DNA from 3 places in the Pseudomonas sp. CCC3.1 genome. Region 2 is predicted to be linked to each of the others. Evidence: predicted binding sites of a transcription regulator. Region 2 holds the regulator's gene; each other region holds the start of a gene.
The links. Region 2 encodes FliA, which starts transcription of late flagellar genes. Its sites were predicted from a motif close to CTAAAGTTTNNNNNNNNNNNGCCGNTAA; they were not measured.
Positions count from the first base shown of each region.

Region 1: RHM56_RS06700 (methyl-accepting chemotaxis protein) is a predicted target of FliA. The motif match lies at 4,520-4,547, and genes of this name have one in related genera.
Region 3: flgM (flagellar biosynthesis anti-sigma factor FlgM) is a predicted target of FliA. The motif match lies at 1,392-1,419, and genes of this name have one in related genera.

Region 1 covers NZ_CP133778.1:1,494,768-1,504,672, forward strand. Annotated here, with positions in the region: gene sbcB (exodeoxyribonuclease I) at 1-443, shown strand, start outside; gene mvaT (histone-like nucleoid-structuring protein MvaT) at 520-897, opposite strand; gene purU (formyltetrahydrofolate deformylase) at 1,246-2,094, shown strand; gene RHM56_RS06695 (hypothetical protein) at 2,206-2,379, shown strand; gene RHM56_RS06700 (methyl-accepting chemotaxis protein) at 2,477-4,366, opposite strand; gene RHM56_RS06705 (helicase HerA-like domain-containing protein) at 4,562-6,040, shown strand; gene RHM56_RS06710 (DUF721 domain-containing protein) at 6,260-6,724, opposite strand; gene secA (preprotein translocase subunit SecA) at 7,033-9,786, shown strand; gene argJ (bifunctional glutamate N-acetyltransferase/amino-acid acetyltransferase ArgJ) at 9,901-9,905, shown strand, end outside.
Region 2 covers NZ_CP133778.1:1,850,062-1,859,966, forward strand. Annotated here, with positions in the region: gene RHM56_RS08360 (hypothetical protein) at 1-232, shown strand, start outside; gene flhA (flagellar biosynthesis protein FlhA) at 879-3,008, shown strand; gene flhF (flagellar biosynthesis protein FlhF) at 3,020-4,333, shown strand; gene fleN (flagellar synthesis regulator FleN) at 4,450-5,280, shown strand; gene fliA (RNA polymerase sigma factor FliA) at 5,280-6,020, shown strand; gene RHM56_RS08385 (chemotaxis response regulator CheY) at 6,192-6,563, shown strand; gene RHM56_RS08390 (protein phosphatase CheZ) at 6,584-7,372, shown strand; gene RHM56_RS08395 (chemotaxis protein CheA) at 7,438-9,663, shown strand; gene RHM56_RS08400 (chemotaxis response regulator protein-glutamate methylesterase) at 9,713-9,905, shown strand, end outside.
Region 3 covers NZ_CP133778.1:1,456,858-1,466,762, forward strand. Annotated here, with positions in the region: gene RHM56_RS06515 (flagellar brake protein) at 1-415, opposite strand, end outside; gene RHM56_RS06520 (flagellar protein FlgN) at 509-976, opposite strand; gene flgM (flagellar biosynthesis anti-sigma factor FlgM) at 1,026-1,355, opposite strand; gene flgA (flagellar basal body P-ring formation chaperone FlgA) at 1,507-2,208, opposite strand; gene RHM56_RS06535 (chemotaxis protein CheV) at 2,353-3,285, shown strand; gene cheR (protein-glutamate O-methyltransferase CheR) at 3,331-4,158, shown strand; gene flgB (flagellar basal body rod protein FlgB) at 4,344-4,751, shown strand; gene flgC (flagellar basal body rod protein FlgC) at 4,755-5,198, shown strand; gene flgD (flagellar hook assembly protein FlgD) at 5,214-5,939, shown strand; gene flgE (flagellar hook protein FlgE) at 5,960-7,288, shown strand; gene RHM56_RS06565 (hypothetical protein) at 7,421-8,455, opposite strand; gene codA (cytosine deaminase) at 8,662-9,903, opposite strand; gene RHM56_RS06575 (PucR family transcriptional regulator) at 9,900-9,905, opposite strand, start outside.

The DNA of each region.
Region 1 (9,905 bases), 360 kb from region 2:
AAAAGTTATCGGATATTTATGCCCGTGAAGACTTCACGCCCAGTGATGATCCTGAGCAGCAGTTGTATGACGGTTTTCTCGGTGATCGTGATCGCCGGTTGTGCGAACAAGTGCGCATGAGTGACCCGGAACAATTGGCCAAAGATGCATGGCCATTTGATGATGAGCGCTTGCCTGAATTATTGTTTCGTTACCGCGCGCGAAACTTTGCGTATACCTTGAGCGCAGAAGAGCAGGCACGCTGGCAATTGTTCTGTCAGCAGCGATTGACGGATCCCGCGTTGGGTGCACCTCTGACCCTGAGCCAATTCACCGAGGCGGCAGATGCCCTGTCACGCAGCGCCACGCCCGCCGAGCTGAAGCTGTTGAACGAATGGCAGCGTTATGCGCAAGGGCTGAGTCAGCGTGTGGGCTTGGTGTCGCAGGCGAACGATCAGGATTAAAATCCAGGCAATAAAAAACGCCAGCGAGCTGGCGTTTTTATTAGAGTTGCAGAAAAGTCTGCGCGTCCGGTATCACTTAGCCGAGCAAAGTTGCCCAACCTTCAACCACGTCGCTGCCCCACTTGGCTTTCCACTCTTTCAGAGTTTTGTGGTTGCCACCTTTGGTTTCAATCACTTCACCGTTGTGCGGGTTTTTGTATTGTTTAACCTTGCGGGCACGTTTGGTGCCGGTGGTTTTAACAACACCGCGTGGTGCTTTGCTTGCCTTGGCTTCCGGATCCAGCAAGGCGATGATGTCGCGCAGCGACTTTTGGTATTCGCCCATCAGCGTACGCAGTTTGCCTTCAAATTCCAGCTCGGTTTGAAGTTTGTCGTCTTCCGACAGGTTCTTCAGGCGGGCTTGCAGTTCTTTGATGGCTTCTTCTGTTGCGCGATATTCGTTGATCAAGGACATGAGGATAACCTTATGCTGAAGAGGTGACAGGGATACAGTGGCGCAATAATAGTCAGACAGTTACAGCAAGTAAATATCCAATCTCGGATTAATTTAAATTTTTATTCATTAACTTTCGCTCGTTTGCAATAAGTCAGCTTTTAAATAGGGCTGATACCTTGGCTTTATCAATGTCATTAATAAACAATATCAATGCCGCGCAAATTCAATGCAGGCCGCGGCGCTGTTGGCGTCGACGCTTTGCCAGCGCGACCCGGTGCCTCAGGCAATAAGGCTCACGCAATACTGTAGTTTTGCTGCGCACTCGCTAGAATGGCGGCCTTAGTAAAGTTTTGGAGTTTTCCCCTCATGCGCACTTTTCGGTTGGTGATTGCCTGCCCCGACGGCGTCGGCATTGTCGCCAAGGTCAGTAATTTCCTGGCCTCCCACAATGGCTGGATCACTGAAGCGAGCCACCACTCGGACGATCAAAGCGGTTGGTTCTTTATGCGTCACGAAATTCGTGCCGACTCCCTGCCATTTGGGCTAGAGGCTTTTCGTGAGGCATTTGCCCCGATTGCCGACGAGTTTTCGATGGTGTGGCATATCACGGATACCGCGCAAAAGAAGCGTGTGGTCCTGATGGCCAGCCGCGAGTCTCACTGCCTGGCAGACTTGCTGCACCGCTGGCACAGCGATGAACTCGATTGCGATATTTCTTGCGTGATTTCCAATCACAACGACTTGCGCAGCATGGTCGAGTGGCACGGCATTCCGTTTTACCACGTGCCGGTTGACCCGAAAGACAAAGAGCCAGCCTTCGCTGAAGTCTCGCGTCTGGTCAAGCACCATGACGCTGAAGTCGTGGTGTTGGCGCGCTACATGCAAATCCTGCCGCCTGATCTATGCCGCGAGTACGCAGGCAAGGTGATCAACATTCACCACAGCTTCTTGCCGTCATTTGTCGGTGCCAAGCCTTACCATCAGGCGTCGATGCGCGGTGTGAAGCTGATCGGCGCAACGTGCCATTACGTCACCGAAGAGCTGGACGCGGGGCCGATCATCGAGCAGGACGTGGTGCGCGTGAGCCACAGTGACAGCATTGAAGACATGGTGCGTTTCGGTCGTGATGTCGAGAAGATGGTACTGGCCCGTGGCCTGCGCTATCACCTCGAAGACCGTGTGCTGGTCCACGGCAACAAAACCGTGGTGTTCTGATCTGATTGGCCTGTGTAGCCGCTGCCGCAGGCTGCGATAAGGCCCGCAGGACTTTCGCTTTAAAGCGCGATCGCTGCGCAATCCTGCGGCAGCGGCTACAGAGGGTTCGTCATGACTGATCCACTCGACAAGGCCACGTCCAGCGCCCCTGCAACCTTGGGTGAGGGCTGTTTGAGTCGTTACGACCCGGACGCCCTCAGCCCCGAGGATGGAACCGATTTTCCTGACGCCGCCAGGCTTTGGGAACAATTACAGCCAGACGCTGAAACAGACCCCGATCTGTAAGGTCATCGGTAGGAGCGAGCTTGCCTCGCGATCTTTTAAACGATCAAAAGATCGCGAGGCAAGCTCGCTCCTACAAATATTGCGATCTGAAGCCTACTTAAATACGGAAACTGCCCACCAGTTGCTTGAGGCGAGCCGCTTGCTGTTCCAGATCATTGCAGGCGCGCAAGGTGGATTGCAGGTTTTCGACGCCTTCCTGATTCAGTGTATTGATCTCGGTAATGTCCATATTGATCGACTCAACCACTGAGGTTTGTTCCTCGGTCGCAGTGGCGACGGACTGATTCATGCCATCAATCTCGCCGATGCGCTCAGTCACACTGATCAGACGCTCACCCGCGCGGTTAGCGATTTCAACGCTGTCTTCGCTGTGACGCTGGCTTTCCTCCATGGTGCTCACCGACGCGCGGGCGCTGACTTGCAACTCTTCGATCATGGTTTGCACTTGCTGCGCAGACTCTTGAGTGCGGTGCGCCAGGTTGCGCACTTCATCGGCAACCACGGCAAAGCCGCGGCCAGCCTCGCCAGCGCGGGCCGCTTCAATCGCCGCGTTGAGCGCCAGCAGGTTGGTTTGCTGCGAGATGCTGGTGATCACTTCCAGGATCTGGCCAATGTTGACGGTCTTGTCATTCAGTGACTCGATATGGCCACTGGAAGTGCCAAGCATTTGCGACAGATGTTGCATCGAGCTGATGCTGCGCTCGACCACCTGCTGGCCTTCCTCTGCCAACCCGCGTGCATCACTGGCCTGGTGCGAGGCCTGGGCCGCGTTACGGGCAATCTCCTGAGCGGCGGCGCCCAGTTCGTTGATCGCTGCCGCAACGCTGTTGGTGCGGCTGGCTTGTTCGTCAGAGTTGAGCATTGAGGAGTTCGAGGCGCTGACAACCCGCAGCGCCACTTCGTTAACGTGCTCAGTGGCCGATGACACTTCTCGCATGGAGGTGTGAATACGCTCAACAAAGTGGTTAAAAGCACTGCCCAGCGTGCCGAATTCGTCGTTGGAGTTCACGGCCAGGCGGCGTGTCAAATCCCCTTCACCTTCGGCAATGTTCTGCATCGCACGGGTCATCACGTGCAGCGGTTGTAACAGCAGGCGAATCAGCAGGCCGAGAAGGGCGATGATTGAAATCACCGCAATCAAAGTTGCAATGACCGCCGAGGTGCGAAATGTGCTCAGCGTGGCAAAGGCTTTTTCTTTATCAACCGACAGGCCTACAGACCAATTGACCGTGCCCAGTCCTTTGACCGGGGTGAACGTCACAATCCGGGTTTTGCCGTCGACCTGGATCTCGCTGATCGCGGTACTGATGGTCGGGGTGTCTTGTGGGTAGATGTCCTTCAGGTACTTCGTGACCAGCGCTTTGTCCGGGTGCACCAGGATTTTGCCGTCACCACTGACCAGAAACGCATAGCCCAGGCCGTTAAAGTTCAAGGCGTTGATTGAGTCAGTGATGGTTTGCAGGCTCAGGTCGGCGCCGACGACGCCCAGCGTTTGCCCGGCTTTTTTCGCCGCGGTGCCAATCGAGATAATCATCTGCCCGGTGACCGCATCAATGTACGGTTCGGTCAGGCTGGCGCCACTGGCGTTGATGGCATCCTTGAACCAGGGGCGGGTGCGTGGGTCGAAACCGTCTGGCATCTTGCTGTCAGGGCGGATGGTGAAACCGCCCTGGTTGTCGCCAAAGTAATCGGCCATGAACGTGCTGGTCAGTGCTTTTTGCTCCAGCAGGCTGGCGATTTGAGAGGGTTCGGGATTGATGGCAATCGATTGTGCAAGGTTTTCAACCAGTAAAATCCGGCCTCCCAGCCATGTCTGAATGTTATTGGCCGTGACACTGCCCATTTCGTGGAGGTAATTGTCCAGATTGTTACGAATGGCATTGCGCTGAAGATAGTCGTTGTACAGCGTAAAGAGCGAGAACGCGGCGATGACGATCAGGGACGCGGCAAGCAGGATTTTGTGACTGAAACGCAGGTTTTTATTCATGGCTTGAAGGGTCCGCTAAGGTCTAAAAATGTGAGGCCTGTACGCTGTAAACACGCTCGCTCTGCACGTCACGGCTAGAGCAGGAGTGGTTTCTATATCTATTGGGGTAATTCCTACGCTAAATCAGGAGTTTTCTGGTCTAGCATTAAGAATGTATCGACGCGGGACCGCGAAAGATTAATGAATGGTGGAAAAATGCCTGACTCTTCTGCTCTTGTTCTCGGCGCTGACCTTGCCGGTCAGCCCATCGCCCAGTCATTGCGCCTGGCAAACCGCCACGGCTTAGTGGCAGGCGCCACGGGGACAGGTAAAACCGTCACCCTGCAACGTTTGGCCGAGCAATTCAGCGATGCGGGCGTGGCTGTATTTTCCGCCGACATCAAAGGCGATTTGTGCGGCTTGGGTGCCGCCGGCAATCCGCAAGGCAAAATTGCCGAGCGCATTGCCAGCATGCCGTGGCTGAATTATCAGCCCAAGGCTTATCCGGTCACCCTGTGGGACATACAGGGCAAAACCGGTCATCCGTTACGCACCACGTTGAGTGAGATGGGGCCGCTGTTACTGGGCAGTTTGCTTGAACTGACGGACAGTCAGCAGTCGGCCTTATACGCCGCGTTTAAAGTGGCAGACCGTGAAGGCTTGTTGCTGCTGGATTTAAAAGACCTCAAAGCCTTGCTTGGCTACCTGCGCGATAACCCCCAGGTGCTGGGCGATGACGCTGCCTTGATGACCACTGGCTCCAGCCAGGCACTGCTGCGCCGTCTGTCAACCCTGGAACAGCAGGGCGCCGAGGCATTATTTGGTGAGCCTGCGCTGCAACTCGAAGACATCTTGCAGCCTGCCAGCGATGGTCGTGGGCGGATTCATCTGCTGGATGCCAGTCGTTTGGTGCACGAAGCGCCCAAGGTCTATGCGACTTTCCTGCTGTGGTTACTGGCTGAGCTTTTTGAGCAGTTGCCGGAGCGTGGGGATGCCGACAAGCCGTTACTGGCACTGTTTTTCGACGAGGCGCATTTGCTGTTTGCCGGAACGCCCAAAGCGCTGCAAGACCGTTTGGAGCAAGTGGTTCGGCTGATTCGCTCCAAAGGTGTGGGTGTTTACTTTGTCACCCAGTCTCCGGCGGACTTGCCTGACACTGTCCTTGCCCAATTGGGTTTGCGTATCCAGCACGGGTTAAGGGCATTCACGGCCAAAGAGCAAAAATCCCTCAAAGCAGTGGCTGATGGATTCCGTCCGAACCCCGCTTTTAATGCGCTGGCGGTGCTGACAGAACTGGGGACGGGCGAAGCGTTGGTCGGCATGCTCGAAGAGAAAGGCACCCCGGCGATGGTTCAGCGGGTGTTTATTGCGCCGCCGCAGTCGCGTATCGGCCCGTTGACCGAGGCTGAGCGGGCGACCTTGATTGCCAGTTCACCGCTGCAGGGGCGATACGACAAGCCGATTGATCGCGAGTCTGCCTACGAAGTGTTGCTGGCCCGCAAAGGTCAGGCACCGGAGGCGCAAGCACAAGCGGCTCCCCATGAACCGGGCTTTCTTGATCAGGCGGGTGATTTTCTGGGTACTACGGCGGGCAAGGCCTTGCAATCCATGGCACGCCAGGCAGCGAGTCAAATGGGGCGTCAGTTGGTGCGCGGGTTATTGGGGTCGTTGCTCGGTGGGAGCAAACGCAAGTAAACAACCCGTAGTCGCTACCGCAGGCTGCGATAAGGGCCGAAGGACCTTCGCTTGGGATTTTAAGGAGTGCTCTGCTGCCCTAATGCCAGTCAGTTAACGCATACCCTTTGTGGGAGCGGGCTTGCCTGCGATGGGATCGACGCGGTTTAACAGAAAAACCGCATCGCCTGTATCGCTGGCAAGCCAGGCTCCCACAGAGAGTGCTAGCGGCTACACAACTTAGTCGGGCTTTGGCTTTGGCTTGGCGTGGCTTGCCAATCGCTCAAGCGCTGCCCGCAACGCCGGGTCGGTTATCCCGTCAGCCGTCGCTTGAATGGTTTGCGCGGCATCGATGGAAAGGTCAAGGGTGTGCCCGTTGACTTTGGCCAGCACGGTGGGCGGCTGAACCTTAAATAAAATCCGGGTCAGGCTGGCGAACTCGTCAAAGGCCTGTAATTGACGTTGCAGACGCTTTTGCTGGTAACGCAAACGCGTGGCCCAGTGGCCATCAGTGACGATTAACAACAAACTGCCTTCGCGCCATGACGCCACGTGACAATGTTCACGTGCGGCGGGCTGGAGCTGGCTTTCGAGCAGGCGTTGCAGGTGCGCCAAGCGCTTGGCGTGGCCAAAAATGGCTTTTAAGGGCTTGGCCTCGCGGAGCAGGACAGAGGGTGCCCGTGCCGGGTGTGGGCGAAATGCCATGTTCAAGCACCTTAAAAAACTGAGGGGCAATCTTAGCAGAAAGCGCCCATTTCACTCGACATAGTCCTGAATCGCTTCAGTTTATTTGCAAAATCAATGAGTAACTTATGCATCGCATGGGTTGAAGTTCCGCAAAAAGGCCTTATTTTAGTCAGGCCCCGTCACAACGCTGTACCAGTATCGTGGAATAACGCCACTTTCCTCACCGACGTTTCCGGGTAGAATGCTCGCTCGCATGCGGCCATCAGGGCTGCTCGGGCGACTCACGGGGCCGCCCTCCATCCCTATGTGTGGAAGATCCTGCCGATATGTTTGCGCCTTTGTTAAAGAAACTTTTTGGAAGCAAGAACGAGCGCGAAGTTAAACGCATGCTCAAGACGGTACAGGTCGTCAATGCCTTCGAAGAGCAAATGGTTGCTCTGAGCGATGAGCAATTGCGCGCCAAGACCGAAGAGTTCAAGGCCCGCATAGCTAAAGGTGAGACCCTCGATCAATTGCTGCCTGAAGCCTTCGCGGTCTGCCGTGAAGCGGGTAAGCGCGTCATGGGCATGCGCCACTTTGACGTACAGCTGATCGGTGGCATGACCTTGCACGAAGGCATGATCGCAGAAATGCGTACCGGTGAAGGCAAGACCTTGGTAGCAACCCTCGGGGTTTACCTCAATGCATTGTCCGGCAAGGGCGTGCATGTGGTAACCGTGAACGACTACCTGGCTCGTCGTGATGCCAACTGGATGCGTCCGCTCTACGAATTCCTGGGCCTGACGGTCGGCGTAGTCACGCCGTTCCAGCCGCCTCAAGAAAAACGTGAAGCCTACGCCGCCGACATCACATACGGCACCAACAACGAGTTCGGTTTCGATTACCTGCGCGACAACATGGCTTTCAGCATGGAAGAAAAATTCCAGCGCGAGCTTAACTTTGCAGTGATCGACGAAGTCGACTCCATCCTGATCGACGAAGCCCGTACGCCGTTGATCATCTCGGGTCAGGCTGAAGACAGCTCCAAGCTGTACACCGAAATCAACAAGCTGATCCCGCGTCTTGAACAGCACATCGAAGAAGTTGAAGGGGAGGTTACCAAACCTGGCCACTTCACCATCGACGAGAAGACCCGTCAGGTCGAACTGAACGAATCCGGTCACCAGTTTGTAGAAGACATGCTGACCCAGATCGGTCTGCTCGCAGAAGGCGAAAGCCTTTACTCCGCCCACAACCTGGGCCTGCTGACCCACGTTTACGCGGCACTGCGTGCGCACAAGCTGTTCCATCGCAACGTTGAATACATCGTTGAAGACGGTCAGGTATTGCTGGTCGACGAACACACCGGCCGTACCATGCCGGGTCGTCGTCTGTCCGAAGGCTTGCACCAGGCGATTGAAGCCAAAGAAGGCCTGAACATTCAGGCAGAGAGCCAGACCCTGGCATCGACTACCTTCCAGAACTACTTCCGTCTGTACAACAAGCTGTCCGGTATGACCGGTACTGCGGACACTGAAGCATTCGAATTCCACCAGATCTACGGTCTGTCGGTAATGGTCATCCCGCCGAACAAGCCGCTGGCGCGTAAAGACTACAACGATCTGGTGTTCCTGACCGCGGACGAGAAGTACGCGGCGATTGTGGCTGACATCAAAGACTGCATGGCCAAAGGCCGTCCAGTGCTGGTGGGTACAGCAACCATCGAGACCTCCGAGCACATGTCCAACCTGCTGAAGCAGGAAGGTATCGAGCACAAGGTTCTGAACGCCAAGTTCCACGAAAAAGAAGCTGAAATCATTGCTCAGGCCGGTCGTCCAGGCGCACTGACCATTGCTACCAACATGGCCGGTCGTGGTACAGACATCCTGTTGGGCGGTAACTGGGAAGTTGAAGTTGCCTCGCTTGAAAACCCGACCCCGGAGCAGATCGCTCAGATCAAGGCCGATTGGCAAAAACGTCACCAGCAAGTGCTGGAGTCGGGTGGTCTGCATGTGATTGCTTCCGAGCGTCATGAATCACGCCGTATCGACAACCAGTTGCGTGGTCGTGCCGGTCGTCAGGGCGATACGGGTTCGAGCCGTTTCTACCTGTCGCTTGAAGACAGCCTGATGCGCATCTTCGCTTCTGATCGAGTGAAGAACTTCATGAAGGCCTTGGGCATGCAGTCTGGCGAAGCGATTGAGCACCGCATGGTGACCAACGCGATCGAGAAGGCTCAGCGCAAGGTTGAAGGTCGTAACTTCGACATTCGCAAGCAATTGCTGGAGTTCGATGACGTTAACAACGAACAGCGTAAAGTGATTTATCACATGCGTAACACGTTGCTGGCGGCTGACAATATCGGCGAAACCATTGCTGACTTCCGCAAAGATGTGCTCGACAGCACCGTCAGCGCGCACATTCCGCCGCAGTCGTTGCCAGAGCAGTGGGACATTGCAGGTCTTGAGTCTGCAATCGAAAGCGGTTTTGGGGTGAAGCTGCCGATCCAGCAATGGCTCGACGAAGACGATCACCTGTACGAAGAAACCCTGCGCGAAAAACTGCTGAACGAGTTGCTGGCGGCGTACAACGAGAAAGAAGAGCAGGCGAGCCCGGAAGCCCTGCGCACGTTCGAGAAGCAAATTGTGCTGCGTGTTCTGGACGACCTTTGGAAAGACCACCTGTCGACCATGGACCACTTGCGTCACGGTATCCACTTGCGCGGTTATGCGCAGAAGAACCCGAAGCAAGAGTACAAGCGCGAGTCGTTCAACCTGTTCTCCGAGCTGCTTGACTCGATCAAGCGTGATTCGATCCGTGTACTGTCCCACGTACAGGTTCGTCGCGAAGATCCGATTGAAGAAGAAGCACGTTTGCGTCAAGAAGCTGAAAACCTGGCTGCCCGCATGCAGTTCCAGCACGCCGAAGCCCCGGGCCTTGATCAGCCTGAGGCGTTGGCAGAAGTGCTTGAAGGCGCCGATGTGTCTGACGTGGTAACGGCTACCGAGCCTGCACGTAACGACCAGAAACTGGGTCGCAACGAGCTGTGCTACTGCGGCTCGGGCAAGAAATACAAGCACTGTCACGGGCAAATCAACTAAAGCCCGCTTCAACTGCTGAAACACCTGCGCCGCGACCGGCATTAGCCGTCGCGGCGTTTTACCATTGAATTCCCGCCCATTGGCGGAACTGTCATCTCTATTTAGGAGCGCGTCATGGC
Region 2 (9,905 bases):
TGGGCGCTGCGTGCGCAGTTTCATCCTTTACAAACTGGTGCGCCAGTTGCAGTTGGACAGCGTGCCGGTGTGGGAAGACAATCCCCATACACGTGATCAGCGTTGTGGTGAAATTTTGATAGGTGGGCGCGGGTCAGAACGCTACGAGCCCAATCGCAAGATAGACGTAGTGTTTGGGTCCAGCAGCAGCGCGTGCCTGGTGATTGATTTGGGTGAATGGCGCTGGAATTAGCGTGCAGGCCAGCCAGCCGTGACCCCGGTTTTGATCTGGCATGTGATCTGGTTTTTGATCTGGTTTTTGATCTGGTTTTTTGATCTTGATCTACCCGCCCCTTCGGGAGGCCGAGTGTAGGTTTCGCGTAGTGGGTTGACCGGCATGGATGCCGGGAGAGCTGCGCTGGGCCATGGAAGGCCCGTCGCAGCGTGCCCACGGAGCGGGACCGGAGCGAGGGAACCTGAGCGCAGCGATGGCCGTACGTGGGGGCAAGGACCTTTTGCTTACTTTTGGGGCTGTTTGCCAAAAGTGAGCCGCCGTAAGGGCGGAACCCGTAAAAAGCCTTCATACATCCAACGGATATGTACGTAAACCATTAAAAAGCACTGCCGCTGGCGCGCCAGATCGCAGCCTTCGGCAGCGGCTACACGTCGTTGTTAAAAGTGCCATTGAGTACATAAATGTAGCTGCGCGATGGCTGCGTAGCCGTCGCAAGCAGACTGTCGCCGTCCTTCAATTAAATCGGGTTCTCAGGATTTACCATCGTTCGGCAACGGCTAAGCGGTTCGTGTATGGCCACTTGCCAAAGTTGGAAGGCTTCTTGCAGTGGCAGGCCTCACGGCGCATCTGGCGTCAAAAGTTTGCTAAAGGTTTAGGCATGTCATTGGATCGCTCTCAGTTAATCAACACCGCACGCAACGGTCTGGCCGGTTTGGGTCAGGGGCAGTTAGGCGTGCCGCTGTTGCTGCTGGTGATGCTGGCAATGATGATGCTGCCCATCCCGGCATTCCTGCTGGATGTGTTTTTTACCTTCAACATTGCGCTGTCGATCGTGGTGTTGCTGGTGTGCGTCTACGCGCTGCGGCCCCTTGATTTCGCGGTGTTCCCGACCATCTTGCTGGTCGCGACGCTCATGCGCCTGGCGCTCAACGTGGCTTCAACCCGAGTGGTGATGCTCCACGGTCAAGAGGGCCACGCCGCTGCCGGTAAGGTGATTCAGGCATTCGGTGAGGTGGTGATCGGCGGCAACTACGTGGTCGGTATCGTGGTGTTCGCGATTTTGATGATCATCAACTTTGTGGTGGTGACCAAAGGTGCCGGGCGTATTTCCGAGGTCAGCGCGCGTTTCACCCTTGACGCCATGCCCGGCAAGCAAATGGCAATCGACGCTGACCTTAACGCCGGCTTGATCGATCAAAACCAGGCCAAGCTGCGCCGCCAGGAAGTCGCCCAAGAGGCTGAGTTCTACGGCTCTATGGACGGTGCCAGCAAGTTCGTGCGCGGTGACGCTATCGCCGGTCTGTTGATTCTGTTTATCAACCTGATCGGCGGCATGGCGGTGGGTATTTTCCAGCACGGCATGAGTTTCAGCGAAGCCGGTAAGGTGTACGCCTTGCTGACCATCGGTGACGGTCTGGTGGCGCAATTGCCGTCGCTGCTGTTGTCGACTGCCGCCGCGATCATGGTGACCCGTGCTTCGGGCTCCGAAGACATGGGCAAGCAGATCAATCGTCAGATGTTCGCCTCGCCCAAGGCGCTGGCGGTATCGGCTGGCTTGATGGCCGTGATGGGCATTGTGCCGGGCATGCCGCACTTCTCGTTTCTCAGCCTGGCCGCTGTTGCCGGTGGTGCTGCTTACCTGATGTGGAAAAAACAGAACGTGGTCAAGGTGCAGGCCCTGCAAGAGGTGCAGCGCCAGCAAGAGCTGCTGCCTTCGCCAGCCCGCGCTCAGGAAACCAAAGAGCTGGGTTGGGATGACGTCACGCCCATCGACATGATCGGGCTGGAAGTGGGCTATCGCCTGATCCCGCTGGTGGACCGCAATCAGGGTGGGCAGTTGCTGGCGCGGATTAAGGGTGTGCGTAAAAAGCTGTCCCAGGACTTGGGCTTTCTGATGCCGACCGTGCACATCCGCGACAACCTCGATTTGGCGCCCAGCGCTTACCGCCTGACCCTGATGGGGGTGATTCTGGCCGAGGCCGAGATTTACCCGGACCGCGAGCTGGCGATTAACCCCGGGCAGGTGTTCGGCACCCTTAACGGGATTACCGCCAAAGACCCGGCCTTTGGCCTGGAAGCGGTGTGGATCGAAGTCAGCCAGCGCAGTCAGGCGCAATCGCTGGGCTACACAGTGGTCGATGCCAGTACGGTCGTGGCGACGCACCTGAATCAGATTCTGTACAAGCACTCCCATGAGTTGATTGGCCATGAAGAAGTCCAGCAATTGATGCAGTTGCTGGCCAAGTCTTCACCTAAATTGGCCGAAGAGTTGGTGCCCGGCGTCTTGAGCCTGTCGCAGTTGCTCAAGGTCTTGCAGGCGCTGCTGGCCGAACAGGTGCCGGTACGCGATATACGCAGCATTGCCGAGGCGGTCGCGAACAATGCCCATAAGAGTCAAGATACTGCCGCTTTGGTTGCCGCTGTGCGGGTCGGCTTGTCCCGCGCCATCGTGCAAAGCATTGTCGGCGTTGAGTCTGAGCTGCCTGTGATCACCTTGGAGCCCAGGTTGGAACAAATATTGCTCAATAGTTTGCAGAAGGCAGGTCAAGGTCAGGAAGACGGTGTTTTGCTGGAGCCCAGCATGGCTGAAAAGCTTCAGCGTTCGTTGATCGACGCGGCTCAGCGTCAGGAAATGCAAGGCAATCCAGTGATCCTGCTGGTGGCCGGCCCGGTACGCGCGATGCTTTCGCGGTTTGGCCGTTTGGCGGTGCCGAACCTGCACGTGCTGGCGTACCAGGAAATTCCTGACAACAAGCAAGTGACGATCGTTGCGACAGTTGGCCCTAACGGCTGAGGGTTTGATTTATGCAAGTGAAGCGATTTTTCGCCGCCGACATGCGTCAGGCCATGAAACTCATTCGTGACGAGTTGGGGGCTGATGCCGCCATTATTGGCAATCGCCGGATCGCTGGCGGGGTTGAGCTGACTGCGGCCCTGGACTACAAATTGTCCGCGCTGGCCCCCAGGGTGCCGAACGTTGAACTGGAAGAAGAGCTGCGCAAGACCCAATCGAAGATTGTGTCGGCCCAGGCTGAGTTGAGTTTGCGCGGCGAGGGCGATGCCGAGGCCAGCCGTCAGTTGTTCGCAGGCTTGCCGCTGACTGCCGCCGAACCGTTGATTGAGCCCACGCTGGTTGAGCCTCCGCGCCCGCTGGCCGCGCCTGCGCCGTCGATTGACCAGCGTGCTTTCGACAACATGCGCAATGAGCTCAATGGCCTGCGCGAGTTGCTCGAAGTGCAACTGGGCTCGCTGGCCTGGAACCAGCTGCAAGGCTCAAGGCCCGAACAGGCCAACTTGTGGCGCCGTTTGCAGCGCATCGGATTGTCCGGTCCGTTGTCACGCGATTTGTTGGCGCAAGTGGCCCAGATAGATGAGCCGCGTCAGGCCTGGCGGATGTTGCTGGCGTACCTGGCGCGCATGATTACAACCCCGGAGCTGGAGCCGCTGGAAGAGGGCGGTGTGATCGCGATGGTCGGTCCCGCAGGCATGGGCAAAACCACAACGCTGGCTAAGCTGGCGGCGCGCTATGTACTCAAGTACGGCGCGCAAAATATCGCATTGGTGAGCATGGACAGCTTTCGTATCGGCGCCCAGGAGCAGCTTAAAACCCTGGGGCGCATTCTGAATGTACCGGTGACCCACGTGGCCCCCGGCCAGTCGTTGGGCCAAACCCTTGAGCCGCTGGTGCGCAAGCGCGTGGTGCTGGTTGATACCGCAGGCCTGCAAGCCAGCGACCCGGCATTACGCCTGCAACTCGACAGCCTCGCGGGGCGCGGGATCAAGGCGCGCAACTACCTGGTGCTGGCCACGACCAGCCAGAAACAAGTGCTGGCGGCGGCTTATCTCAGTTACAAGCGCTGCGGGCTGGCGGGTTGCATTCTGACCAAGCTGGATGAAACGGCGAGTCTGGGCGAGGTGTTGAGCCTGGCAATCGGGCACGCGCTGCCGGTGGCGTATCTCACGGACGGTCCACGGATCCCCGACGATCTCCACTTGCCGCGTCGTCACCAATTGGTGAGCCGGGCCGTCAGCGTGCAAATGCAGGAAGAACCCAGCGAAGAAGCCATGGCCGATATGTTCGCTGATATCTACCACAGCCCGCCCAAACGGGTTGGCTGAGGCAGTGATGATTACGTTGCAATGTACCTACATTGATGGTCTGCACGGTGTTGTTCCTGGGGAACACGCAGCAGTCTCTGTAGCCGCGTCTAAGTAAGACAAGGTAAAAAAAGATCATGGGCAGCATGCATCCCGTACAGGTGATCGCAGTGACCGGCGGCAAGGGTGGCGTCGGTAAAACTAACGTGTCAGTCAATTTGTCCATCGCATTGGCCGAAATGGGTCGGCGCGTCATGTTGATGGACGCCGACCTCGGGTTGGCGAATGTCGATGTCCTGCTGGGACTGACCCCCAAATTTACCCTGGCCGATGTGGTCGAGGGGCGTTGTGAGCTGCGTGATGTCTTGCTCCAGGGCCCCGGCGGGATCCGCATCGTGCCAGCAGCTTCGGGCACCCAGAGCATGGTGCACCTGAGCCCCGCGCAACACGCCGGTCTGATTCAGGCCTTCAGCGATCTGAGCGATAACCTGGATGTGCTGGTCATCGACACCGCCGCCGGGATTGGCGAATCGGTGGTGAGTTTTGTGCGCGCCGCCCAGGAAGTGCTGCTCGTGGTGTGCGACGAGCCGACCTCGATCACCGATGCCTATGCCTTGATCAAGCTGCTCAACCGTGACTACGGCATGAACCGCTTCCGGGTTCTGGCGAACATGGCCCAGAGCCCTCAGGAAGGGCGCAACCTGTTCGCCAAACTGACCAAAGTGACTGACCGCTTCCTGGACGTGGCCCTGCAATACGTCGGCGCCGTGCCCTACGACGAATGTGTACGCAAGGCTGTGCAAAAGCAGCGTGCGGTGTACGAAGCCTTCCCGCGTTCCAAGTGTTCGCTGGCGTTCAAGGCCATTGCCCAGAAGGTGGACACCTGGCCGCTGCCGGCTAATCCGCGGGGTCATCTGGAATTTTTTGTCGAGCGCTTGGTACAGCAAGCGGGTGGGGGACGGGTCTAATGACTGCCAGCGGCTATCGCATGTACAGCAAGCCGTCGCGTGACAGCCAATATGAGCTGATTGAGCGCTACGCGCCGCTGGTCAAGCGCATTGCGTATCACCTGCTGGCGCGTTTGCCCGCCAGCGTGCAGGTCGACGACCTGATCCAGGCGGGCATGATCGGCCTGCTTGAAGTGTCGAGCAAATACGACGCCACCAAGGGCGCGAGTTTTGAGACCTACGCGGGTATCCGCATCCGTGGCGCCATGCTCGATGAAGTGCGCAAGGGTGACTGGGCGCCGCGTTCGGTGCACCGCAACACACGCATGGTCAGTGACGCCATTCGGGTAATTGAAGCTAAAACCGGGTGTGACGCTAAAGATCACGAAGTTGCGGCCGAACTTAAGTTAAGTCTTGATGATTATTACGCCATCTTGAACGACACCCTGGGCAGCCGCCTGTTCAGTTTCGACGACCTGTTGCAGGACGGCGAACACGAAGGGCTGCACGAGGATGGCGCCAGTGCTCATCTTGAGCCATCGCGAGACCTGGAGGATGAACGCTTTCAGGCCGCGCTGGCCGAAGCGATCAGCTTGTTGCCGGAGCGCGAACGGCTGGTGCTGGCGCTGTACTACGACGAAGAGCTCAACCTCAAGGAAATCGGTGAGGTGCTGGGGGTGAGCGAGTCGCGCGTCAGCCAGTTGCACAGCCAGTGCGCCGCACGATTGCGAGCGCGTCTGGGGCAGTGGCGAGCGCACTGATCACGTAGTTTCCCTGTAGGAGCGAGCTTGCCTCGCGATCTTTTGATCTTTAAAAGCAAAAGATCGCGAGGCAAGCTCGCTCCTACAGGTAATGAATGCCGAATTGATTGAATGGCGCCTTCAGAGATGAAGTGCGTTTAAGACTGCTTGGAGGTCGAATTGGACAAGAATATGAAAATCCTCATCGTTGATGACTTTTCAACGATGAGGCGGATCATTAAAAACCTGTTGCGTGACCTCGGGTTCACCAACACGGTCGAGGCGGATGACGGCACGACTGCGCTTCCGATCCTCAATCTGGGTCACATCGACTTTTTGGTGACGGACTGGAACATGCCTGGCATGACCGGTATCGAACTGCTGCGCCATGTGCGAGCGGACGAAAAACTCAAGCATTTGCCCGTGCTGATGGTGACTGCCGAAGCCAAGCGTGAGCAGATCATTGAAGCCGCCCAAGCCGGCGTGAACGGCTATGTGGTCAAGCCGTTCACCGCTATCGCACTCAAAGACAAGATCGAAAAGATCTTCGAACGCATCGGTTGAACGGTTCCCTGGGGGGCGCAATGGAGCAGAAAGATTCAACAACGGGCGAGTTTGAGTCGACCCTCAAAAAACATGCTCACGAACTGGTCGAAAGCCTCGAAAAGGGCCAGTTTGGCGACGCCGTGCAATTGATTCATGAGCTCAACCAGACCCGAGATCGCGGCCTGTACCGGGAAGTCGGCAAGCTGACGCGCGAATTACACAGCGCAATAGTCGATTTTCATATTGATCCGACCATGCCGCGCGCCGAAGAAGTGTCGCAGATCACGGATGCCACTGAACGTTTGGCTTATGTTGTAAAGCTGACCGAAGCCGCCGCCAATCGAACCATGGATCTGGTCGAGAACTGTACGCCGCTGGTCAATGGTCTGGGTCAGGAAGCCAAAGCCTTGAGTGCTGACTGGGGGCGCTTCATGCGCCGTGAAGTCGGTGCACAAGAGTTCCGTGAGCTGGCCCATCGGGTTGACAGTTTTTTGACGCGAAGCGAAGCCGAGCAGCAGATTGTCTCCAGTAATCTGACTGACATTCTGCTGGCCCAGGATTACCAGGACCTCACGGGTCAGGTGATCAAGCGCGTCACGCAGTTGGTCACGGACGTTGAGCGCAATTTGCTCAAACTGGTGCTGATGGCCAGTCAGGTAGATCGTTTCGCCGGGATCGAACATGACCGCGATGCGCTGCGTGCTGAAAATAATGCGCAAAAAAACCCGGCTAAGGGTGAAGGTCCGCAGATTCATGCCGATAAGCGTAGTGACGTCGTATCCGGCCAGGATGATGTTGACGATTTGTTGTCCAGTTTAGGTTTCTAGGTCTTGAGTAGGCGTGCGGGCGCAGTTGTCCGGCGCTGAAAGTCCCTACTTCAAGGAGCACGTACATGAGCTTCGGCGCCGATGAAGAAATCCTTCAGGATTTTCTGGTTGAAGCCGGCGAAATTTTAGAGTTGCTGTCCGAACAACTGGTCGAGCTGGAAAGCCGACCGGATGATGCCGACTTGCTCAATGCTATTTTTCGCGGATTTCACACTGTAAAAGGGGGCGCCGGTTTCCTTCAGCTCAATGAGCTGGTCGAGTGCTGCCACATTGCCGAAAACGTCTTCGACATCTTGCGCAAGGGTGAGCGCGGCGTCGACTCGGAGCTGATGGACGTGGTGCTTGAGGCGCTGGACGCGGTCAACGCAATGTTTGCGCAAGTGCGCGAGCGCAGCCCGATCACTGCGGCCACTCCGGCGCTGCTGGCGGCGCTGGCACGACTGGCCGAACCCGCTGCGACCCAGGCGCCAGCTGTACCGGAGCCGGTGGCAGCGGTAGCGGCGGCCACGCCAAGCAACGACATCGTCGACATCACCGACAACGAATTTGAGCTGCTGCTCGACTCGTTGAATGCCGTCAAGGCCGACGCCGCAGAAGGGGCTCAGGCCACTGACGTCGCCTCGCTCAATGACGAAATCAGCGATGCCGAGTTCGAGTCATTGCTCGACCAATTGCATGGCAAGGGGCAGTTCTCCCCGGATGCCGTTTCCCGTGCCACGCCGGGTGTTGCCCCGGCTGAGCCGGTGGCGGCCAGCAATGAAATCACTGACGACGAATTTGAAGCCTTGCTCGATCAGTTGCATGGCAAGGGCTCGTTCAGTGCCGATGCCCTCGACGCCGTTGCAACGGCGCCAGCAGAGGTGGCTGCCGGGCCGACTGAGCTGGCCCCGCAGACCCACCCGGATCACATCAGCGATCACGAATTTGAAGCGTTGCTCGACGAACTGCACGGCAAAGGCAAGTTCTCGGCCCAAAGCCCGGCTGTTGCGGCGGCGATAGCCTCGACGCCAGCGGCGGTTGCCGCGCCAGTCGCGAGTAAGCCCGACGCCAGCGCTGCAGCACCGCGTTCTGCGCCAGCCCGTGCAACGGCTCCTCCCGCGGAAAAACCGACCGCCTCCGAGGCCGAAACCACTGTGCGGGTCGATACCGCACGGCTCGACGAAATCATGAACATGGTGGGTGAGCTGGTGCTGGTGCGTAATCGTCTGGTGCGCCTGGGGCTCAACAGTCACGACGAAGCCATGGCCAAGGCACTGTCAAACCTGGATGTGGTCACCGCCGACTTGCAAACCTCGGTGATGAAGACCCGGATGCAGCCGATCAAAAAAGTCTTCGGTCGCTTCCCGCGTCTGGTTCGCGATTTGGCGCGCCAACTGAAAAAAGAAATCAGCCTGGAACTGGTGGGCGAAGAAACCGACCTCGACAAAAACCTGGTCGAGGCGCTGGCCGATCCGTTGGTGCACTTGGTGCGTAACGCGGTCGACCATGGCTGCGAAACCCCGGAAGAACGTGAAGCCGCTGGCAAGCAGCGTTGCGGGCGAGTGATTCTGTCGGCCGAGCAGGAAGGCGACCATATTCTGCTGTCGATCTCGGATGACGGCAAAGGCATGGACGCCAATGTGCTGCGCGCCATTGCTGTCAAAAAAGGCTTGATGGACAAAGACGCCGCCGACCGCCTGAGCGAGAACGACTGCTACAACCTGATTTTTGCGCCTGGTTTCTCGACCAAAACCGAGATTTCCGACGTGTCTGGCCGTGGCGTGGGCATGGACGTGGTGAAAACCAAAATCGCCCAGCTCAACGGTTCGCTGGCCATTGAGTCGACCCTGGGCAAGGGCTCGAAGATTGTGATCAAGGTGCCGCTGACCCTGGCGATCATGCCGACGCTGATGGTGATGCTGGGCAATCAGGCGTTTGCTTTTCCGCTGGTCAACGTCAACGAAATCTTTCACCTGGACTTGTCGCGTACCAACGTGGTCGATGGCCAGGAAGTGGTGATCGTGCGCGATAAAGCGCTGCCGTTGTTCTACCTCAAGCGTTGGCTGGTGGCTTCGGCGGTACATGAAGAACAGCGCGAAGGGCATGTGGTGATTCTGTCGGTGGGCACCCAGCGCATCGGCTTTGTGGTTGATCAACTGGTTGGCCAGGAAGAAGTGGTCATCAAACCGTTGGGCAAAATGCTTCAGGGCACGCCTGGCATGTCAGGCGCCACCATTACCGGTGACGGTCGTATTGCCTTGATCCTGGATGTGCCGAGCATGCTCAAGCACTACGCCTCTCGGCGTATTTGATTCTGGTTGCGCGGGGCGCTGGTGCCCCAAGCCGCCTAACGGAGTGTTTATGGTAGTCAAGGTCCTGGTGGTGGACGATTCTGGTTTTTTCCGCCGCCGTGTCTCGGAAATTCTGTCCGCTGACCCGACGATTCAGGTGATCGGCACCGCCACCAATGGCAAGGAAGCCATTGATCAGGCGCTGCTGCTCAAGCCTGACGTCATCACCATGGACTACGAAATGCCGTTGATGGACGGCATCA
Region 3 (9,905 bases), 390 kb from region 2:
TCACGTCCACCAGATGCGCCAGTTTCAGTGCCGCGCGAAAGGCGTTGCGGCGCTGGTGGTAGATCACCTCTTTGGGCAGGGCCCCGCGATAGCAACGGTGTTCGCCGGTGTCGTCAATGCTCAAAGGGCTGTCGCACTCCCAGGCAATGCGCACGCCGTCATGAAAGCCTTCAACCCGAAACGGAATGCCCGCTTCAATAAAACGCTCGCCGTCCCGTGGGATCATTTCGTCCAGAGCCATGGTGCTGGCCTCGCGGCTGACTTCAACCATGTAGCTCTGGAAACGCTGGGTACGGTCGTTGAAGGTGATGATCAGCGGGTCATGGCTTTCTTGCAGCATCCGCAAGTTGGAGGCGATCTCCAAAGGCGTTGTCAGTACCTTTGGCGGCTGCGGAGCATCTTGGGCATCGAACACGGGTCATCAATCTCCAGACAAAAAACAACAACACGCAAAAAATAGGGCATTTTGCCACTATGTTGCGCGTCTAGATAGTGCAGGTGTTCAGGCTTAGGCCTGGCTGTAGGCGCGGTGTTTGTTGAGTAGCGAGGTGGTGCCGCGAGCGTCGTACAGGGAAGGGGTTTCGCCGCCATGCAGGATGCGCAGCTGGTTGGCGGTGATCGCCTGTTGGGTCTGGATCGCCTGGCCGTTTTGCAGGTTGGCCTCTTGGCACTGGGCCAGTAGCTGATTCAGCACTTCACTTTGGCTGAGCAATTGCTCGCCCACGGTTGAATGGCTGGCAAGGCTTTCGAGGCCGCTGCGGTTGGTCGGCAAGCCGAGGCTGGCCAAAATTTCACTGCGTTTGCGGCCGTGCTGCTCGAGCAAAATGATCAATGAGTGTTTGCGCGCCAGAATGTTTTCCAGCACCTGCATCTCTCGCCCTTTAAGGGCAATGGACTCGTCCTGCAACAGCTCCAGCAATTGCTCGGCCGGCGCAAGGTCGTCATTGATCAGTTGCAGCAAATTCTCGTCGTGCATGTTGGGCTCTGGGGTTTAAGCGTCCAAAAGCCTGGCACCGGCCCTGGGCCTAGCGCTCGGCTTCCATGTTTAGCAGTTTGCTGGCGACCTTGTTGCTGTCGACTTTATAACTGCCGTCGGCAATGGCTTGTTTCAGCTCGGCGACGCGGTTTTTGTCGACCACCGGTTGATCACGCAACGAATCGCTGACCTTCTGCAACTGTTGGGCCTCTGGGCTCAGGTGCACAGACTCCCCGCTCGGGGCGCTGGCGTCGGGTTGTTCAGGGTTTTTTGTCACAGGGGCCGCTTGCGTGGCACTGCCTGTTTCCTGATTGGCGTTGCTGCGCGTACTGCCGGTTAAGGGCGGCGCACTGTTAAGACGACTGAAGTCGATAACCATAACGAAAAACCTCTGGGTATTTGGACGCTTGCCATGTTTTCGGCCATACCCGAGAAAACTTTAGGCTCGATTAATCATAGCTTCACGCAGTTCGGTACTGATCTGCGTCAAATCACAGTGTAGGAAAGTTGGGATACAGACGCCAACCGCTCTAAAACGCTACCTCTACTTGCCCTGGCGCCGTGATCCGCGCCTTGACCACCCGGTTTGAGTTTAGGTTCTTCACCCGGATCTGCTCACTGAGGCCGCCATCGGACAGCGCTTCGCCGGGCATCTTGACACTTAATGTGCCGCTGCGCGCGCTGATCACCACATGATCACCTTTGCGCACGGTGGCGGCCTGTTCCAGATGCGTGAGGCTCAACACCTGATCGGTCACCACGGGGCGCAGCAGTTTTTGCCCTACCGCCAATTCAATCGCCGTCATATAACCCTGGCTGATCAAGCCGACATCGCGCTCGCGCAAGGTGACGTCGGGGTAATCAATGATTGCCCCGCGCTTGAGCGGGTGGGTGACGGTGACCACATCGCGGAACAACTTGACCTGTGCCGGTACAAAGATGGTCCAGGGCGAGCTACCCTCACAGCGCACGCGAACGGTCACGCGGCCCATGGGCTGAGCGGGACTTTCGAGCGTGGCTGTCAATTCCTTGTCGCAATGCGTCAGACGCACGCGAGGGTCGAGTTGATTGACCTGAATCTCGTAGCGGCCTTCAATCTGACCAGTGGCAAGGTAGTCTTCGACGGTGAACTCAAGAAAGCCCTGGGTCACGCCGATAAGCTGATCAGGTGACGTGAACGTGTCGGCACTTGCAGGCGTGCCTGCACCCAGCGCGCAGGCAGCCGCGAGCAGGCGCAATGCGCGGCAATGCCAAGGCTGGCGAGCTGATCCGTGGCGGGATTTTGTCGTTTTCGGCTTCATGGCGGTTAAATAGCAAAGCCCGTGCCGTTTACCGGGCAGCGTGTCGCAACTTAATGTTTTTAGAAGGAGCTGAGTATGGCTGGGGTGATGGATGCGGTTAACCAGCGCACTCAACTGGTCGGGCAAAACCGCCTGGAACTGTTGCTGTTTCGTCTGGATGGGCCACAGCTTTACGGGATCAACGTGTTTAAGGTCAGGGAGGTGCTGCAATGCCCCAAGCTGACAGTGATGCCCAAATCTCACCCGGTGGTGTGCGGCGTGGCGAGTATTCGCGGTGCAACCATTCCGATTCTCGATCTGGCGATGGCCACCGGGGCGGGCGGGTTGAAAGATCAGAGCAATCCGTTTGTGATCATCACCGAATACAACACCAAGACTCAGGGCTTTCTGGTGCGTTCGGTTGAGCGCATCGTCAACATGAACTGGGAAGAGATTCATCCGCCACCCAAGGGCGCGGGTCGTGACCATTATTTGACAGCTGTGACTCGGCTTGACAATCAACTCGTCGAAATCATCGATGTGGAAAAGGTCCTGGCTGAAGTCTCGCCATCGCCGGAAAACATCTCTCATGGCGTGGTGGATGTCGAAACCCAGGCCAAGGCCCTGTCTTTGCGCGTGCTGACCGTCGACGACTCGTCGGTGGCCCGTAAACAGGTTGCCCGTTGCCTGCAATCGGTCGGGGTCGAAGTGGTGTCGCTTAACGACGGCCGCCAGGCGCTGGATTACTTGCGCAAAATGGCGGACGAGGGCAAAGACCCGGCACAAGAGTTTTTGATGATGATCTCGGACATCGAGATGCCAGAAATGGACGGCTACACCCTGACCGCCGAGATCCGTCACGATCCGCGGATGCAAAATCTGCACATCATTCTGCATACTTCGCTGTCAGGTGTTTTCAATCAGGCGATGGTCAAGAAAGTCGGTGCCGATGACTTTCTGGCCAAATTCCGGCCTGATGACCTGGCATCCCGGGTTGTCGACCGGATCAAAGCAGCAGATCACAGCTAGGGGCGCAGCCCTTGGCGGTCAACACGATTTTAGAGGCACGATCACTTGTCGACGGCTAATTTGGATTTTGAACAGTTCCGGGTCTTCCTGGAAAAAGCCTGTGGCATTTTGCTCGGTGAAAACAAGCAGTACCTCGTCTCCAGCCGTCTTAACAAACTGATGGAGCAGCAAGGGATCAAGTCGTTGGGAGAGCTGATTCAGCGTATCCAGAGCCAGCCGCGCAGCGGGTTGCGTGAGCAAGTCGTCGATGCCATGACCACCAACGAAACGTTGTGGTTTCGTGACACGTATCCCTTTGAAGTGCTGAAAAACAAAGTGTTGCCTGAGCTGATCAAGGCCCATCCGGGGCAGCGCTTGCGCATCTGGTCGGCCGCGTGTTCTTCGGGGCAGGAGCCGTACTCGCTGTCGATGACGATCGACGAGTATGAGCGCAGCAACCTGGGGCACTTGAAGCTGGGGGCGCAAATTGTTGCCACCGACCTGTCGAGCCTGATGCTTAACACGTGCCGATCCGGCGAATACGACAACCTGGCGATTGGTCGTGGTTTGTCGCAGGAGCGCTTGCAACGTTATTTCGAGCCCAAGGCGCCGGGGCGCTGGGTGATCAAGGCGCCGATCAAAAGTCGGGTTGAATTTCGTTCCTTCAATTTGCTGGACAGCTACGCCGGATTTGGCAAATTCGACATCGTGTTCTGCCGCAACGTATTGATCTACTTCTCGGCTGAAGTGAAAAAAGACATCCTGCTGCGCATTCACAGCACTCTGAAGCCGGGCGGCTACCTGTTCTTGGGCGCATCCGAAGCACTCAACGGCTTGCCGGACCATTACCAAATGGTTCAATGCAGCCCGGGCATCATCTACCAGGCCAAGTAACCCCCAAAGCGGCAGAAAAGCGGCAGACAGCGGAAAGCGGTTGCCGCTTTTGTGCCGTTTCCGTTTTCCATCCCCGCGCAAAGCCTTGATATACGGCGCTGTAAAAACTGGCACGGGGTTTGCTCTGTCCCTGTCATGTAACGCCTGAGCCACAGCCTCAGGCCAGCCCACAAAGGTTTCCCGACATGAGCATCAGCTTCGATAAAGCGCTCGGTATCCATGAGCAAGCCCTGGGCTTTCGCGCACAGCGCGCCGAAGTGCTGGCGAACAACATCGCCAACGCCGACACCCCGAACTACAAGGCTCGGGATCTGGATTTTGCCTCTGTGCTCGCCGCGCAGAACGATAAAAACCAGAACGGCACCTTTGCCTTGAACAAGACCAATAGCCGCCATATCGAAGCGCAAGGCCTGAGCAGCGGCGACGAGTCGTTGCTGTACCGCACGCCGATGCAGCCCTCGATCGACCAGAACACCGTAGACGCTCAGCTCGAACAGTCGAACTACGCAGAAAATGCGGTCAACTTTCAGGCCAGCTTTACCCTGCTCAACAGCAAATTCAAAGGGCTGATGTCAGCCCTGCGTGGAGAGTAAGTCATGTCCCTAGCCAGTGTTTTCAACATTGCCGGTAGCGGCATGAGCGCTCAGACCACGCGCCTGAACACCGTCGCCAGTAACATCGCCAACGCCGAAACGGTGTCGTCGAGCATTGATCAGACCTACCGCGCCCGTCACCCGGTGTTCGCCACTATGTTCCAGGGCGCACAAGGTGTTAACGGCGACTCGCTGTTTCAGAACCAGGACGCAGCAGGCCAGGGCGTGCAGGTGCTGGGCGTGGTCGAAGATCAAAGCGAGCTACAGGCCCGCTACGAACCCAACCATCCTTCTGCTGATGCCAAGGGGTATGTGTACTACCCCAACGTCAACGTGGTTGAAGAAATGGCTGACATGATTTCGGCCAGCCGTTCGTTCCAGACCAACGCCGAAATGATGAACACCGCCAAAACCATGATGCAGAAGGTCCTGACCCTCGGTCAGTGATAAGGGGCGACACACATGAGCGTGACCGATTCCACCAGTGGTTTGACCCTGAATCAGATCCTCGCCAACTCTGCCCGGACCTCAACCACCGACACCAGTCTGGCGGCCGCGTCCAAGGCGACAACCGGCAGCCAGTCGCTGGGCAAGGACGCGTTTTTGCAACTGCTGGTCACCCAGCTGAAAAACCAGAACCCGCTCGATCCGCAAGACAACACCGCATTCGTTGCGCAGTTGGCGCAGTTCAGCAGCCTCGAAGGCATCACCACGCTTAACGACACGGTCAACTCCTTGTCTGGCGGCCTGCAGTCGTCGCAAGCCTTGCAGGCCTCGTCGCTGGTCGGTCGCTCGGTGATCGTGCAAACCGGTGAAGCCTATGTCGACCCGTCGAGCGGCAAACCCTTCAATGGCACGGTGGTGGTGAAAGACGCGGACTCCAAGCCCACGATCACCATCACCGATGCTGACGGCGAGGTGGTCAGAACCCTCGATATGGGCGTTCAGAAAGCCGGCAACGTGGACTTTACCTGGGACGGCAAGGACGACGAGGGCGTGTTGCTGGACAAGGGTTCTTACACCTTTACCGCCTCGACCAAAGACGACACCGGTACCACCGCGCTCACCACGTATTTGCCCGCCACGGTTAACAGCGTGACCCTGAGCAAAACCGGTGGCGAAATCATGCTCAACCTCGCAGGTCTGGGCAGCATTGGTATTTCCAAAGTACAGACCATTGGCCTCTAAGCCGACTCAAGGAGAGACACATGTCATTCAATATCGGCCTTAGCGGCCTGTACGCGGCCAACAAACAACTCGACGTGACCGGCAACAACATCGCCAACGTCGCCACCACCGGCTTTAAGTCTTCCCGTGCTGAGTTCGCGGATGTGTACTCAGCCAGCAAGCTGGGCATCGGCAGCAAAACCATCGGCAGCGGTGTAAACCTGGCCAACGTGTCGCAAAACTTTGGCCAGGGTGCGGTCAACAACACTGGCAACCTGCTGGACATGGGCATTGAAGGCAGCGGCTTTTTTGTGCTGAGCGACAACGGGGCCCTGAGTTACACCCGCGCCGGTACGTTCAAGGCCGACAAAGATGGCTATGTGACCAATACCGGTGGCACTGCGCGCCTGCAAGGCTATGGCGTGGACGCTGACGGCAAAGTCATCAACGGTGTGCTGACGGACCTGCGCATCGACACCTCGAACCTGGCGCCCAAGGCCAGTGGCAAGGTGGACTCCACGATCAATCTCAACTCCAGTTCGGACGTGATCAACCAGACCGACAACCCGTTCAATCCAACCGAAACGGCCAGCTACAGCAAAAAATTCAGCACCACCATCTACGACACTCAGGGCAACGCGCACCCGATGGATCAGTACATGGTGAAGACCGGCTCCAACACCTGGAGCACTTACACCCTGATCGACGGCCGCAACCCTAATGGCAGCCCGGTGACCGGTGACGGCAAGACAGATCCGGTGGCGTCGGTCATGAAGTTTGACTCGGCAGGGGCATTGACCAGCGTGACCACCCCCAATCCGGTGGAAGGCGAAGACGACATCGTCAGCAGCACCCTGACCATCAGTAACTGGATGCCGGGCGCTACCGTTGATGGAGAGTGGAAGACTAATGGCGCTGCGGCCAATGGCACCGGGATTGCCATCAACATGGCCAGCACCACCCAATACAACACTGACACCGCGCGTAACCCGCCGACGCAAGACGGCTACGCCACTGGCCAGATCAATAACCTGACCATTGATGGTTCGGGCGTGATGTTCGCCAACTTCAGCAACAACCAGAGCCGCGCCATTGGCCAGATCTCGCTGGCCAGTTTCACCAACGAGCAAGGCTTGCAGCCAGCCGGCGGTTCGGCCTGGAAAGAAACCTACGCTTCGGGCCAGGCTGGTTTCGACGTGCCGAAGACGGGCACCTTGGGTTCTATTGCTTCCAACTCGCTGGAAGACTCGAACGTCAACCTGACCAACGAGCTGGTTGACCTGATCAAGGCGCAGAGCAACTACCAGGCCAACGCCAAAACCATCTCGACTCAAAGCACCATCATGCAGACCATCATTCAGATGACCTGATAGCGGCGCGCGGCGAACCCCCACACGCTGCGCATCGCCCATCGGGGTAGGAGCGAGCTTGCCTCGCGATCTTTTGATCTTTAAAAAGATCGCGAGGCAAGCTCGCTCCTACAGTTGATTCAGCCAGGTTTGTTAAGGGCGCTGATTCAACAGCGTTTTGAAGTCGGCCTGCTGCGACGGCTCAATGCAGATTTTGGTCAGGTGTTCGATTTGCCGGGTGGTCGCGTGCTTTTGCTGCAACAACTCGATTGCCCGGCGCCACAGGGCGTCCCGGCAATACTCGCGAAGGTAGTCAGGGGTCGACACTTTTCCTCCCTGGATCATCAGCTTGGCCGCTGGCCTGAACGCTTTTTCGACAGCTATCAGGCGGGGTTGGGCCTTGATTTTGGCGAGTAAGGACGGCTGGGGGAAATGCACCGGGACCGTGGCCGAAAGCGTCGGCAAGTCGGCATGGAACTGCTCACCGTATGTATCGAAGAACCCTTTGTTCATCGTGTGGTGATAGCGTTTTTTTGAGTAGTAATGATGGACGCAGTCGTTGGCGGTGACGACCTTGGCGTCGCCCATCGCAAAAGACACCGCGATCTGCTCAATGGTGTGGAGCCTGAGGTAATGGTCGCGCCATTCATCGATCAGTTCGATGGCCTTGTCCATCACGCCCGCATTGACGCGGGCGATCCCGCAAATGCCGCTGTTGTAGAGCTTTAGCCCGTCGTCAGGGGCTTTGCCTTTGGCGATCAGTTCATTTGAAAACGCCACATAGTCAGCGCGCAGCTTGGCCTCAGCCCAGGTCCATTCGAACTCATCCATCAAATATTGCTGGTCGGTGACGCGTTCAAAGAGCGTGGCTGGGTCTTTGAAAAACACCGTGTCGGTGTCAACGAAAATGGTTTTTTCCGCAAGCAGGACCCCGGCGGCGATGGCGCACGCCTTGCGCCGATGGGTATAGCTGTTTGCGCCTTTCCACTGTGCAAGGATGTTGGTCGTCAGGGGGATGACGTTGACCGGCCAGCCCTCAAATGCCTGGGGCTCGTCGGTCATCAGCGTGATGCTGAAACTGCCTGGCACGCGTTGTTCGCGCAATGCAGACAGAATGCTGAATTTGGCTTCCTGGCGGTAAACGGTATTGCCGCCATAGAGCAGGTACAACAGGTGGAAAGAATCCATACGTCCATGCTTATCGATTAAGTGCGTGGTTAACCCTTGGTAGGGTTGTCAGCTGACGCGCATTATGCCGTAAACGCGTGGTTGTCGATAATGCTTGTGGCCGTCGAGGCTGGACTGGATAAGCGAGCGTGCTCGCGATCTTTTAATGATCAAAAGAGCGCGAGCACGTGTGTACCTTGGCGCAGGCGTGTGCCGCGGCGGCTTAATCAGCGCGCGCTGAATTCAACGCGCTCTGGCACGCGTGTCATCAGCACTTTGCCCGCGCGAATCGACACGCGGGCCTTGGCCTGACGGCGCACCGCTTCGTAATCGCTTTCGGCGTCCAGCACCACCAGGTTGGCCGGGCGGCCGACAGCGATGCCGTACCCTTCGCCGAGGTTGAGGGTGCGAGCGCTGTTGTCGGTGACCAGGTCCAGGCAGCGTTGCAGGTCTTCAAACCCCATCATGTGGCAGATGTGCAGGCCGGCATCCAGCACCCGCAAAATGTTGCCGTTGCCCAACGGGTACCACGGGTCTTTGATCGAATCTTGCCCCAGGCAGACGTTCATTCCGGCGCGGTCCAGCTCGGCCACGCGCGTCACACCACGACGTTTTGGAAAACTGTCGAAACGCCCTTGCAGGTGAATGCTCTCGGTCGGGCACGACACGAAGTTGATCCCCGAGGCCTTGAGCAGGCGGAACAGTTTGGAGCAGTAAGCATTGTCGTAAGAACCCATGGCCGTGGTGTGGCTGGCGGTCACCCGGCTGCCCATACCGCGTACGCGCGCCTCTTCGGCCAGCACTTCGAGAAACCGCGAATGCGGGTCGTCGGTTTCGTCGCAATGCACATCCACCAGGCAGCCCGTGCGCTCGGCCAGGTCCATCAGAAACTTGATTGAACTGACCCCCTGATCGCGGGTGTTCTCAAAGTGTGGAATACCACCGACCACATCGGCGCCCATCTCGACGGCGCGGGTCATCAACTCGCGTCCACCGGCATACGATTCAATGCCTTCCTGCGGGAAGGCAACGATTTGCAGATCAATCAGATGGCGCGCCTCTTCGCGTACTTCAAGCATCGCTTTGAGCGCGCCTAGCGTCGGGTCGGTCACGTCGATATGGGTGCGTACGTGCTGGATGCCGTGTTCGGCCAACATCCGAATGGTGGTGTGGGCGCGTTGCTTGGTGTCTTCGTGGGTGATGGTTTCTTTGCGTTGCGCCCAGCGTTCAATACCTTCGAACAGCGTGCCGCTGAGGTTCCATTCGGGTTGTCCGGCGGTCAGAGTTGCATCCAGATGGATATGCGGTTCAACCAGCGGGGCAATCAGCAACTGACCTTGAGCGTCAATGTCGCCGGGCTTTGCCTGCACACTGCCAGCCTGCAAGGTGATGGCGCTGATGCGCTCGCCTTCGCAAGTGACCGTGTGCAGGCCCGGGGTTTTACGCAATGTGGCATTGATGATGTTCATGG